Regions from separate parts of the Glutamicibacter sp. GQ173 genome, predicted to be linked through region 1. Evidence: riboswitches for the same ligand, from Rfam matches in the RefSeq annotation. Region 1 holds a riboswitch; each other region holds the start of a gene.
The links. Region 1 has a riboswitch for S-adenosylmethionine ahead of AC6CHO_RS08190 (hypothetical protein). Riboswitches for the same ligand answer to the same signal wherever they lie in the genome.
Positions count from the first base shown of each region.

Region 2: linked by a shared signal. The riboswitch ahead of AC6CHO_RS10680 (bifunctional o-acetylhomoserine/o-acetylserine sulfhydrylase) and the one ahead of AC6CHO_RS08190 (hypothetical protein) in region 1 are both predicted to bind S-adenosylmethionine.
Region 3: linked by a shared signal. The riboswitch ahead of AC6CHO_RS06560 (flavin reductase family protein) and the one ahead of AC6CHO_RS08190 (hypothetical protein) in region 1 are both predicted to bind S-adenosylmethionine.

Region 1 covers NZ_JCAXDT010000004.1:101,122-105,622, forward strand. The annotation lists partial or broken gene acs (acetate--CoA ligase) at 1-1,600, opposite strand, end outside; gene AC6CHO_RS08190 (hypothetical protein) at 1,659-1,922, opposite strand; SAM riboswitch class I at 1,928-2,030, opposite strand; SAM riboswitch class I at 2,298-2,389, shown strand; gene AC6CHO_RS08195 (acyl-CoA dehydrogenase family protein) at 2,406-3,746, shown strand; gene AC6CHO_RS08200 (LLM class flavin-dependent oxidoreductase) at 3,798-4,501, shown strand, end outside.
Region 2 covers NZ_JCAXDT010000006.1:14,357-18,857, reverse strand. The annotation lists gene metX (homoserine O-acetyltransferase MetX) at 1-172, opposite strand, end outside; gene AC6CHO_RS10680 (bifunctional o-acetylhomoserine/o-acetylserine sulfhydrylase) at 175-1,533, opposite strand; SAM riboswitch class IV at 1,624-1,744, opposite strand; gene AC6CHO_RS10675 (VOC family protein) at 1,917-2,561, shown strand; gene AC6CHO_RS10670 (GNAT family acetyltransferase) at 2,619-3,038, opposite strand; gene AC6CHO_RS10665 (CPBP family intramembrane glutamic endopeptidase) at 3,057-3,812, opposite strand; gene AC6CHO_RS10660 (phosphotransferase family protein) at 3,874-4,501, shown strand, end outside.
Region 3 covers NZ_JCAXDT010000003.1:119,510-124,010, forward strand. The annotation lists gene AC6CHO_RS06545 (PQQ-dependent sugar dehydrogenase) at 1-80, opposite strand, end outside; gene AC6CHO_RS06550 (dihydrofolate reductase family protein) at 88-678, opposite strand; gene AC6CHO_RS06555 (PaaI family thioesterase) at 724-1,140, opposite strand; SAM riboswitch class IV at 1,541-1,658, shown strand; gene AC6CHO_RS06560 (flavin reductase family protein) at 1,756-2,256, shown strand; gene dnaB (replicative DNA helicase) at 2,916-4,271, shown strand; gene AC6CHO_RS06570 (ZIP family metal transporter) at 4,333-4,501, shown strand, end outside.

The DNA of each region.
Region 1 (4,501 bases):
CGATTTCAATGGTCGATAACCGGTGCCCGGAAATATTGATCACGTCATCGGTACGGCCCAGGATGAAAATATCTCCATCCTCGTCAAAACGTGCGCCATCGCCGGCGAGGAACCAGCCTTGCTGGACGTACTTCTCCCAGTAGCTGGTGTAGTAGCGTTCCGGGTTGCCCCATACCGTGCGCGCCATGGACGGGCCGGTGCGGGTGATGACAATATTGCCCTGGGTATTGGGCTCAACTCGCTGTCCCTGGGCATCAACAATGTCCACGGAAACGCCCGGCAGGGCACGGGCGGCGCAGCCTGGCTTGAAGTAGTCGTCGGTCGGCAGAGGGGAGAGGACAGTCGCCCCGGACTCGGACTGCCACCAGGTATCCACCATTGGAATGCCTGCCGGGGTATCGCGGCCAAGCTGTTCGCGCAGCCAACGCCAGGCCTCCGGGTTAACCGCTTCGCCAACGGTGCCGCCGACGTTGATGGAGGACAGGTCGTAGGATTTGGGAATGCCCTCGGGGAACCAGCCCATCAACGAGCGGACCAAGGTCGGGGCCGTGTAGTAGCTGGTGACCTTGTAGCGTTCGATGACTTCGAAGTGGCGTCCGGGATGCGGCGCGTTGGGCACGCCTTCATAAATCACCTGGGTGACGCCGTTGGATAGCGGTCCATAGATCTCATAGGTGTGGGCCGTGATCCATGCCAGGTCCGCGGTGCACCAGTGCACTTCATTCTCGCGCTGGGAGGCATCCGGGTTGGCGAAGAGCATGTTGTAGCTGGCGGCAGCCTGGGTCAGGTAGCCACCGGTGGTGTGCACCAGGCCCTTGGGCTGTCCGGTGGTTCCGGAGGTGTACATGATGAACAGCGGAGTTTCAGAGTCGAAGAACTGCGCTTCATGTTCGGTGGGCTGGGTGTCGACAACATCGTGCCACCAGACGTCGCGGCCTTCGGTCCACGGGATCTGATCGCCGGTGCGTCGAATGACCAGCACTTTTTCGATCTCATTCTCGCCGGAGACCGCTTCGTCGGCATTGTCCTTGACCGGCACCGAGGCGCCGCGGCGGAATTGGCCATCGGTGGTCACCAGCACCTTGGCCTTCGTGTCTTCCACGCGGAACTTCAACGCTTCGGCAGAGAATCCGCCGAAGACCAGCGAATGGACGGCGCCGATGCGGGCGCAGGCCAGCGTGATGACGACGGTTTCGATGAGGACCGGAAGGTAGATGACCACGCGGTCGCCCTTGACCACGCCCAAGGATTCCAAAGCGTGGGCGGCCTGGCTGATGCGTTCTTGCAGGTTCTTGTAGGTGACGGCCACCCGGTCGCCGGGTTCGCCCTCGAAATACAGTGCGACCTTGTCTCCGCGGCCGGCGGCCACATGCCGGTCGGCGCAGTTCACCGCGGCATTGAGCTTGCCACCCAGATACCAGGAGATCTGCGGTCCGCGCTTGGCTTCCGGGTCAGCTGGGAGGATCTGGCTGGTGGTATGCCAGCTGGTGTCCCAATCAAGGAGGCGTGCCGCATCGTCCCAGAATGCTTGGCGTGCTTCCTCCGAGGCAAATGCAGAGGTTGGTGCCGATTCGATGGTCATTACAGAGTATTCCTTGGTGTGTCTATGCGGGGGCTGGTTTGGTACTTGATAATTGGCGCCATTGCGCCCGGGGCTTTTATGGCGCGGCGTTCGGCGATAGCGAGCAGGGCATCGGCAAAGTTCCGGAAGAAGGCCAGCCGTCGCTTGTGCCCTGGAGGTTCTTGGCCGAGGCGAATTGCTGGTCTTTGTCCATTGCCCGTTGTGGCTGCGAGCCTGAAAGCGCGGAGCGGCTCTGTGCCATGGTGGCGAACTTGCGCGAGAAATTGACGAGTCCTGCGTCCAGTGCCATGGATGCGAGTCCCGGGGCTTGGACTTGAGGCTGCGCAAAGCACAGTGCCATGATCATCTCCATCGGTCCTGGCGGTAGCACCGGCCTATGGAATGTGTCCTCCATAGGTGGTTGCTGCGGCGTCACTGAGCCAGATCTCTCGGCCGCTCGGGATGGTTACACGTCTATTACAGGGTTTCGAAGGAATTGAATGCAAATCTTGCGTAACATGAAAAATCTTCGATAACTGCGCCACATGCGCGGGATATTTCGTTATTTATTTCATTGAATGCCGGTTTGATCGATAATGGTCGAAGATGGGCAATTCATCTTCGGCATGATGCGCCATTGGCTGTTCAACCTGCCGGTCATCCCGGAGCCGCCCAAGGTCGAAATGTGACTTCGTGGCTTGGATGCATCGGTTTATTACGGCTACAAATGAATGACGACCCATCCAGAGCGGCTGAGAGATCTGGCTCGACGACGCCGCAGCAACCACCCGAAAAGGGAGACGGTGCTACCGCCAGGACCGATGGAAAGAATTGAGGACTTTTAATGTCATTTGGCGAGTTGCCAAACACCTCCGGTTTGGACTTCAACCAGCTCAGCGATCCTTCGCAGGCTAGCGCCATGGGACTAGACGACTTCGAAGAGCAGCTGCCCACGCGGCAACTGCTCAAGGTCACCCCCGGCCCCGGCGCGGATGAGCAATACGACCGGCTGGCTGAAATCTTTCGTCCGGTCTTCGCGCAAATCGCCAGCACCGCCAAGGACCGCGACCGCAACCGCGTTCTGCCCTTCGAGCAGGTAGGCCTGCTCAACCGCGAACGTTTCGGCGCACTGCGCATCCCAGTTGCCGAGGGCGGATACGGCGCGCGCCTGGTCGATGTGTTCCGCTTGCTCATCGAGCTTTCCGAAGCCGACTCGCATGTCGGCCAGCTGTGGCGCGCGCATATCGCTTTCGTGGAAAACGTGCTGGTCCTCGACGACCAAAAGCTGCGCAGCAAGTGGACCGCCCGCATCGCCGCCGGGCAAATTGTCGGCAACGCCTACACCGAACGCGGTGGCAATGCCCTGGGCACGCTGAACACCAAGGTGAGCCAGGTTGATGGCCGCTGGCTGGTGGACGGTGAAAAGTACTACTGCACCGGCACTATTTTTGCCGACTGGACCACCGTGGCCGTGGCCCACCCGGAACTGCCCGGGCGCCAGATTGCGGTAGTCTCCACCCAGCACAGCGGCGTCAAGATCCTAGATGACTGGGATGGCTTTGGCCAGGGGCTCACCGGCACGGGAACCACGGAGTTCCACCAGGTCCCGGTGGACTCGTTCATGCCGCAGCAGAGCAACGACTCCGAAGCGGCGATCTTCCAGCTGGTGCTCATGGCCGTGCAGGCAGGTATCGCCCGGGCGGCCCTGAACGACCTGCGCATCTCGGTGCAGAACCGCACTCGCATTTTCACCACCGGCACCGGCGTTCCGGTGCACCGCGAACCACAGGTGTTGCAACTGGTCGGCGAGGTGTCCGCGGAATCCTTCGCCGCGGATTCGGTCGTGATCGGCGCCGTCCTTGAAGTCGAAGCAGCACTGGTAGATCCGGGGCTCAACGACGAGGAACGCTATGCGGTCTGCGAACTGGCAGCCAACAGGGCGCAAACCATCGTCCAGCCACTCGTCATCGGTGCCACCAGCAAGCTCTTTGACGGTCTGGGCGCATCCTCGACCAGCGTCATCTGCAACCTGGACCGCCACTGGCGCAACGCCCGGACCATCGCCACCCACAACCCGGCCATCTACAAGGCCCGCATTGTGGGGGATTACGAGATCAATGCGGTCCAGCCGCAACGCCTCTCGGTCACCGGCGAAGACAGCAACCATCGAGCCCACCGCGCCTGAGCGCCAACCAATAAACGCCACCACGACCCAACCACGGCAAGGGGAACATCAATGAGCCAGCAGCGCGAAATTCTCTTCAACGCATTCGACATGAACTGCGTGGTGCACCAGTCGCCAGGCCTGTGGCGCCACCCGGATGACAAGGCCTCGACCTACAACACCATCGGCTACTGGACCCACCTGGCCCAGGTACTGGAAAAGGGCAAGTTCGACGGCCTGTTCATCGCCGACGTCCTGGGAACTTACGATGTTTTCAACGGCACCAATGAGTCCCCGCTGCGCTCCGGCGCCCAAGCCCCGGTCAATGACCCGATGATGCTGGTCTCCGCCATGGCAGCGGTCACCGAGAACCTCGGCTTCGGCGTCACCGCGGGCACGGCCTACGAGCACCCCTATGCTTTCGCCCGCCGCCTGGCCACCCTTGACCACTTGACCAACGGCCGCGTGGGCTGGAATGTCGTGACCGGATACCTGCCATCGGCCGCCCGCAATATGGGCCAGGAAGACCAGATGGAGCACGACGAACGCTACAACCACGCCGATGAATACCTCGAGGTCGTCTACAAGCTGCTCGAAGGCTCGTGGGAAGACGACGCCGTGCAGAACAACAAGGAAACCGGGATCTACACGGATCCGGCCAAGGTGCACAGCATCGATCACGAAGGCACATTCTTCAAGGTGCCCGGAATCGCCATCACCGAGCCTTCCATCCAGCGCACCCCGGTGATCTACCAGGCCGGCGCCTCGTCGCGCGG
Region 2 (4,501 bases), on a different contig from region 1:
GCACGGCGTTGGAGCCGTCGGCATCGAGGGTGCCCCAGCTTTCGTAGGCCAGCTCTACCTGTGGCAGGTAGCCGCCGAATTCGAAGTGGTGCCCGCCGACGGCCCTGCGGCGCATCATGCCGTCCCGGCCCTCGGCAAGCTGCGGTTCTTCGGTGGTTGCAATGGATGCCATGTCTAGAGGGTTTCCTGCAATTCCTTGTTCGCCCCGTCCGATTCGCCCAGGGCGGCAACAGCGTTGAAGCCCAGTTCCAGGTCGGCCAGGATGTCCTTGATATTTTCCAGGCCCACGCTGATGCGGACCAGTCCCGGGCTCACCCCGGCGGCGATCTGGTCGGCCTCGGAAAGCTGCGCATGGGTGGTGGAGGCCGGGTGGATAGCCAGCGAGCGGACATCGCCGATGTTGGCCACGTGGGAGTGCAGCTCAAGCGCGTCCACAAACGCCTGGCCGGCAGCCGCGCCGCCTGCCAGTTCGAAGGCGATGATCGAGCCGGCGCCGTGATCGCTGTACTTCTTGGCGCGCTCGAACCAAGGCGAGGAGGCCAGGCCGGCATAGGCGACCTTCTGCACCTCGGCGCGGGCTTCGAGCCAGCTGGCGGCCTCGCGCGCATTTTCGCCATGGCGCTCGATGCGCAGGGACAGGGTTTCCAGCCCCTGGGCGATCAGGAAGGCATTGAATGGGGAGACTGAGGCGCCCAGGTCGCGCAGCAGCTGCACGCGCGCCTTGAGGATGTAGGCCAGGTTGGCACCGAGAATGCCGTTCACGCCCAGATCGCGGGCGAACACCAGGCCGTTGTAGGACTCGTCCGGGGTGTTGAAGCCCGGGAAGCGCTCCGGGTCCTGGGCGAAGTCGAAGTTGCCCGAGTCCACGATCACCCCGGCGATCGCATTGCCGTGCCCGCCCAGGAACTTGGTGGCCGAGTGGATGACGATGTCGGCGCCGAATTCGATCGGGCGAATCAGGTACGGGGTGGCCAGGGTGTTGTCCACCAGCAGCGGCACGCCATTTTCGTGGGCGATCTTGGCGACTTCCTCGATGTCCAGCACGTCCTGGCGCGGGTTGGAAATGGTTTCGCCGAAGAAGGCCTTGGTGTTCGGGCGGACCGCGTCGCGCCAGTCCTGCAGGTTATCCGGGTCGGCCACAAAGGTGACCTCGATGCCCAGGCGCTTGAGCGTGTGCTTGAGCAGGTTCTGGGTTCCGCCATAGAGGCTGGGGCTGGCCACCAGGTGGTCGCCGGCTTCGGCCAGGTTCAGGATCGCGAAGGTGGTGGCTGCCTGGCCCGAGGAGAGCAGCAGGGCCCCCACGCCGCCCTCCAGATCGGCGATCCGGGTTTCCACCGCGTCGGTGGTCGGGTTGCCGATGCGGGTGTAGATCGGTTCCAGCTCCTGCAGCGCGAAGCGCGCGGCAGCGCTCTGCGCGGTCGGGAAGACAAAGGAAGTGGTCTGGAAGATCGGCAAGGCCCGCGCGCCGGTGGCGGGATCCGGGGTCTGCCCGGAGTGGATCTGACGGGTTTCAAATGACCAGTTGCTGCTCATGGTTTCCTCCAAAATAGTTCATGCGACTTTGGGGGTAGACCACTGAGAAGACACCGAGAGGAAAGACCTCGCCACGAAGCCTTCCAGGGTTACCCGCGCTTGTCCCCAGCTGCCTTGTGCACCTGGGGGCCAGGTCTTCACCCGGGGCACCCCACCGCGGTTGGAGGGTTGCCGCCCAGTAAGCCGGGGCTTGTTACTGGGACTCATGACCTGTTTCCAGTGTGCCCGAAAACCGAAGATTTTTGCAATGCGGGCACCGCACAATGGTCTCAATCGGTCATATTTCACATCCATGGCGCTTTTGCCGCAGGGAATTCGATTCCATCAAAAACCTTAGGGTCGCCTAAGTAGAGACTGCGGTCACATGTTGTCATGATGGGCACATGATGAGGCTAGATCACGTTAGTTATGCCTGTGGCCCGGATGGGCTGCTGCCAACCGCGCAAAGAATCTCCGAGTCGCTCGGCCTGGAATTCGTCAAGGGAGGCGTGCATCCCAGGTTCGGGACACGCAATGTCATCTTCCCGCTCAAGCATGGCCAGTACCTCGAAGTGGTCGAGGTGCTCAACCACCCGGCCAGCGACAAGGCCCCCTTCGGCCAGGCGGTGCGGGCCCGTTCGGAGCTCGGCGGCGGCTGGATGGGCTGGTGCGTTTCGGTGGACGATCTATCCAGCGCCGAAGACCGCCTGGGCCGCAAGTCGGTTCCGGGCAACCGAAAATTCCCCGACGGCCGCGAGCTGACTTGGCAGCAGATCGGCATCAAGGGCCTGATCGCCGACCCGCAGTGCCCCTACCTGATCTCGTGGGACGAGGAAGCCAAGGACCTGCATCCTTCCAAGGCCCTGGAGCCGACCGGGGCGATCAGCGAGATCTCGATCGCCGGTTCGCGCGATCGGGTCCTGGAATGGCTGGGCCAGCCCCAGAACGTGCACCTCGGCGCGGTGACCATGGACTACCAGGCGCCCAATGGCACCCCGGGCATCTTGTCGGTGACCTTTGAAACGCAGAACGGACCGGTAGTGTTGTAGCCGGTTCGCAGCAAGCTGCCGGCAGGCGGGGACAATGGCGTCCCCGCCTGCCTCTTTTTATGCGCCGGCATCCAGTCGCCGGCCCAGGACCACGACGTGCTGGTCTTCAAATCCCAGCCGCTCATAAAAGCCGCGCACCGCGGTATTCTCCTCGCGCACCATCAGCTGCACCTTGGGCACGCCGCGCTGGGCGAGCCACGCGCTCGCGGCTTGGACCATCTGGGCGCCCAGTCCGCTGCCCTGCCACCGCGGGTCCACGGCCAGGTAGTAGAGCCAGCCGCGGTGCCCATCATGGCCAGCCATCACGGTGGCGAGGACTTCTTCCTCCTCGATCATGGCCAGCACCGTCGAGGTAGAGGTTTCCAAGGCTCGAAGGGCATCGGCGCAGGGGTCGTTCCACGGCCGGGTCAGCCCGGTGGCCTCCCAGAGCGCAACGGCTTCGGGAATCTGCTGCGCAGCCAGCTGAGAAATCTTCATTCCTGCAGTCTAGCCGCGCTAGCTGCCGATCCCGATCGCCGGTCCGATCAGGGCATATCCGACAAAGCCGATGGCGTCGAGCATAAAGTGCGCGATCACCAGCGGCATCACCCGCCCGTACTTGTGGTAGGCCCAGCCGAAGACCACGCCCATGAGCATATTGCCGATCATCGGCCCCGCGCCCTGGTACAGGTGGTAGCTGCCGCGGATCACCGCCGAGGCGATGATGGTGGTCCACAATCCTAAGTTCAGCTTCTTCGCATAGCTGAACAGGAAGCCGAGCATCAGCACCTCTTCAAGCACCGCATGGCGCACCGCGGAGAGCAGCAGCACCGGCACACTCCACCAGTAGTCCCCCAGATTGGCCGCGGAAATCGCTGTGGTGATGCCCAGCGCCCGGCCTGCCGCGTAGACGCCCAGGGTGCCAAGCCCCATGGCCAAAAACAGCCCGGCGCCGAGCAAGGCATCCTTGCCCGGCGCGCGCAGGTCAAAGCCGATCTCCCGCACTCCCCGCCCGGTGCTGCGTTTCATCAGGTACAGGGCCAGCAGAACCGGAACCAGCGCAAAGACAATGTCCAGCAGCTGATAGGAGAAGTCGAAAAATTCGCGGGTGCTCAACGGGTTGTTCAGCGAAGTCGTCTGCTCGCGCAGCGGGGCCCTGGTGGCCTTGTCGGCAAAACTCAGGATCGAATAGATCGCGCTTTGCCCCAAGGACAGGGCAAGCACCAGAGCCGCCTCGAATTTCAGGATCTTGGCATTCACGTTCTCGATCATAGGCTGATCAGGCTGTGCGCGGGCTGAGGTAGCCTGAAGGTAGCGAATTAAAGGAGCATCAGTGAGCCGTCCTGCCACCATGGAAGAACTGTCCATTGCCCGCCAGCTATGTCCAGAGCTGTCCTGGGAAAATGCCGGAGTCAACGAGGGCGGGCAGTTCCACAAGGTGGTGATCGCCAACGGGCACTCGGTGATCCGCATGGCCCGCACCATCCAGGCCACCGAGCAGATGCCGCGCTCCATCAAGCTGCTTGGGCTTGTGGCCGATCAACTGGGCTACCAGGTCCCGGTGGCGACCTCGCAGATCTTGACGGTGGATGGGCTGAGCTCGGTAGCCATGTCCTTCATCCCGGGCAGCGCCCATGAACCGCACTACGGCGATCCCAAGGTCTTGGCCAAAGTGGTCAGCGACCTGGCGCAGGTCGACCTCGAACCGCTACGCGAGCATCTGGCTTCGCCTTTTGCCTTCCGCGGCCCGTGGATCGAAGAGCGCCAACGGCAGTGTTTTGATGCTTTGCCCGACGAATTGCGCGGCCCAGCCAGCAGCCTGTGGGCCCAGCTTGATTCGCTGGCCCAGGTGCCCCCGGGGCTGGTCCACGGAGATCTGGCCGGACACAATATGCACTGGGTGGATGAAGAGCTGATCGGCATCCTGGACTGGGATCTGGCCGCCGCCTGGGATCCTGCGC
Region 3 (4,501 bases), on a different contig from region 1:
CTTGGAGGTGGTGTTGGCGTGGAGCATCCGGCGAGGAAGACTGCGCCGAGCAGCAGGCAAGCCTCCCGGATGTGCTTCATCGAGCGGCTATGCGTGCGCCGGCTGGTGGCGCGTTGGGCGATACGTCAGTTCCTGGATCCGGCCGTCCAAAAGCTTTGAATCGACAAGTTCCAGGTCATAGTCGTCGACCCCGCCGAGTACCGGAGCCGAGCCGCTATGCCCGGTAAGCACCGGGAAGATGCTCACCTGAATGAAGTCCACTAGACCTGCCGCCAGCAGCGAATGGTTCATGGCCAGGGAACCGTGAGAGCGCAGCGGGACATCTGAGGTTTCCTTGAGTCGGGCGACGACTTCCAAGGCATCAGCGCGCTCCAGCGCCGCATTAGGCCAAGACAGCGGCTCTTCCAAGGTGGTGGAGATGACGGTGGCGGGCTTGTCGTGCAAAGCCACGCCCCACGGGTCTTCAACCTCGGGATTCATCTCGATTTCTGCCCAGAAGAGACTAAATAAGCGGAAGGTGTTTGCTCCGAAAACCATGCGGCATGGGGGAGTGTAGAGCCCGAGGCGGTGGGCCAACAGCTCTGGCCCCTGTTTTCCCCAGTAGCCACCCCAATCGCTGCCTGCACTGCCGAAGCCATCAAGGCTGCTGAACACGTCAAAGGTATAGGTGGCACTCATGGCAAGCCTCCGAAGCTGATCCGCTAGGTGCCACCTAGGATACGCTCAGGCGTTGGGCATATCTACGTTTTGGGTGCGCAATTGTCCGCGCGAGAGTTCCTTTCCGCTGGCCTGATCGCTGATGACAACTTCCCACAACTGCTGGGACTTGCCTTGGAACAGCGCCTTGGCCGCAACCTGCACGCGCGCACCGGTGGAGGGACGCAGGAAGTCGGTGGCATTGTGAACGCCCACGGCAAATTGATTGCGCTCTGAGACCGCGTAGCTGGCGCCCACGCTGCCGGCGCTTTCAATCATGGAGGCATAGACACCTCCATGAACGACGCCCCACGGGGTGTGGTGCTCTTCATTGAGGTCGGCATGGCCTCGCACGGAAGTGGCGGTGATGTCATCAAAGACCAGGCCAATGCTGTCAGTGAAGCGGCTGGTCTTGTCGGGGATTCGCTGTTCTGGGGAACTCACGGGTGACTCCAAAAGTGTTGGGGCGCTGTGCGCCTGTTCGAGCGGTGGGGCTTGCGGTTCAATTATTTGCACTTTACCTGCTGAAGTACGCGGCAATCCTTGCGGGAAGATCCTCGGCATCGGATCTTTACATTCGGTGTACGCCATGGCGAACCCTGGCGCCGCTTTTCCACGAAGCGCAGATGCCGGAAGATATTTAGCCCTGCCATAAGTTAATGCGTTACGACGAAGATCACACCTTCATGGCCCGCTGAAGTGGCCGCAACGGGCCAAATAGGTGAATAAAAGACTGTTTCATGACCCTAAAACTGATCCACAGTCGAATATTTTATTGAATATTGCGATTTGAGAAGTGAATTGTTTGACGGTGCTTCGTCATGAGTCATATTGTTTTAAGCAGAATCAAGAGCATCAGCTAAAAGCCCTGGCTTGCTGGTCGGCAACCCTCTCAACGGTAGTGGGGTGCTCCAGGTGAGGATTCGGTTTTGCGCCAAATGGTGTCAGAACAAGTACCGCGCACGGCGTGAAACCTCAGTGGCAACCGGATTCGGAACATCCCGAACGGCTGTTCCCGCTGGGTCTGACGCGGTGGGCAAGAACCGAAGGAATCGAGCCATGTCATTGAATCGTGAACTTGACCCGCTAACCCTACGCAAGGTTTTCGCCCAACATCCCTCAGGCGTGGCCGCTCTGTGCGCAGAAGTGGACGGCGTAAAAACCGGCATCGTTGCATCCTCATTTACTGTGGGGGTTTCGCTGGAGCCGGCATTGGTGATGTTTGCAGTCCAGAAGACCTCCAACACCTGGCCGAAACTGCGCGAGGCCAGCCACATTGGTGTTTCGGTTCTCAGCGATCTTAATGGAGGGATCTGCACGCAGATCGCTTCAAAGAAGGGCGATCGATTCCTCGGCGTGGATACCGTGGTTTCTGAACAGGGCGCTCTGTTCATTGAAGAGTCCACCCTCTGGCTGGAAACGTCGATTTACAACGAAGTCGAAGCTGGTGACCACTGGGTTGTGCTTTTGGAGGTGCATGGGCATCACGCATCACAGCACTCGCCGCAGATCTTCCACGATTCCCGATTTCATTCAATCCCAGTTCCTGAGCTCGTCTAAAGCTTCCGAGGAGTAGTTTCCCGAAGGCCCGGCGCGGATTTCCTGATGGTGATCTGCACCGGGCCTTGTCGCGTCTAGGGACGCGTTCAACGCGAGGCAAATAGTTATCCACGGTATGGATGGCGGCCGCTTCGCGAAAATGTGGACTATTGGCCATAGCCTGCCGAGTTGGCCGTGATAAAGGGCGGTGACTAAGCCTTTTGTGATTCTGTGGATATCCACATGGTTATCCACACGACTGTGGGCAAGATGTGCAGAACTGTGTAAAAACTGCAATAAACCCTGTATTGCGGGCGTTTTTGGGTGTTGATAACTACTGGGAACATATCGCTACCTTCAATAAAAAATTTCCCTGTCCACAGATGTGAAAATACAAAATACCTAGTCAATAACTATTACTGTTGGGTACTTGACAATAATCCACAGGGTTCTCCCCAGACAGTGAACAGGCTAGTCCACAGCTGAGGGTATGTTATGCACAAGACCTGTGGATAATGGGGTTTACGTGGGTAAACATCGGCCCTACTGTTGGCTTTGGGGCAGAAATATCCACAGACGTAATCCATTGACCTGTTGGCATCAACTAGCAGGTTGGAACGTTGCCATCTGGCAAGGAAGATTTTTCCCCCTGGGGTCAATAGGGGATGGAAGTGTCTGCAATGAGTGCTGAGCCGGTTTACGAAGGACGAGAATCCGACGCAGGGCGCAAGCCGCCACAGGACGTCGAAGCCGAGATGTCCGTGCTCGGTGGCATGATGCTATCCAAGGACGCCATCGCCGACGTCGTTGAGGCGCTGCGCGGAACCGACTTCTACCGTCCGGCTCACGAATCCATCTACGAAGCCATTATCGATTTGTACGGCCGAGGCGAACCTGCCGATGCCGTGACCGTGGCCGACTTGCTGACCAAGCGCGGCGAAATTTCCCGCGTGGGTGGCGCTGCCTACCTTCACAACCTCATTCAGCAGGTGCCCACCGCCGCTAACGCCGGCTACTATGCAGAAATCGTGCGCGAGCGCGCCGTCTTGCGCCGCCTGGTGGACGCCGGAACCCGCATCGTCCAGATGGGCTACTCGCCCGATGGAGAAGTCGATGCCATCGTCAACGAAGCGCAAGCCGAGGTCTACAAGGTTGCGGAAAACCGCAGCAGCGAAGACTACGTGCGCCTCTCGGACATCATCGAAGGCACCGTAGACGAAATCGAAAACGCCGCGAACGCCGGTGACGGCATCACCGGCGTGCCCACCGGGTTCTACGAATTCGACGAGCTGACCCAGGGCCTGAAGGGCGGCCAGATGATCATCATCGCGGCCCGTCCTGCAGTGGGTAAGTCGACTTTCGCGCTGGACTTCGCCCGGTCCGCCGCCATCAAGAACAACATGGCCACAGTCTTCTTCTCCCTGGAAATGGGCCGCAATGAAATTGCGATGCGCCTGCTTTCGGCAGAAGCCTCCATCCAGCTCCAAGACCTGCGCAAGGGTTCGGTGGAGGACGCGCAGTGGACCAAGATTGCCACCACCATGGGCCGGTTGAATGAAGCGCCGCTGTTCATCGACGATTCGCCGAATATGTCCATGATGGAAATCCGCGCCAAGTGCCGCCGCCTGAAGCAGCGCAATGAGCTGCGCATGATCATCCTCGACTACCTGCAGCTGATGAGTTCGGGCAAGCGCGTGGAATCACGCCAGCAGGAAGTTTCCGAGTTCTCGCGTAACCTCAAGCTGCTGGCCAAGGAGCTCGATGTTCCGCTGATCGCACTGTCGCAGCTGAACCGTGGTTCCGAACAGCGAACCGATAAGCGGCCAATGGTTTCGGATCTTCGTGAATCCGGTTCCATTGAGCAGGACGCCGATATGGTGATCCTGCTGCATCGTGATGATGTGTATGACAAGGAAAACCGTCCAGGCGAGGCCGACGTGATCATCGCCAAGCACCGTGCCGGTCCCACCAAAACCATCACCGTGGCATTCCAAGGCCACTACTCGCGCTTCAGCAATATGTCCTCTGAGGGTTAATCCCAGTCAGAACCAACATGGCAGCTACTAAGCCGGCGGCTTGCTGGCTATAGTGGGTGCCATGTTCGCTTCTTTGCAGGCCTTGCTTTGGGGCACGGTAGCCGGCTCGGCGCTTTTGCTGGGATCTGGCGCCGCCTGGTGGCTGAAAATTCCGAAGGTTTGGGTTTGCGCGATCATGGCCTTCGGCGCAGGAGTGCTGGTCAGCGCACTGAGCTTTGAGCTTGTACTCG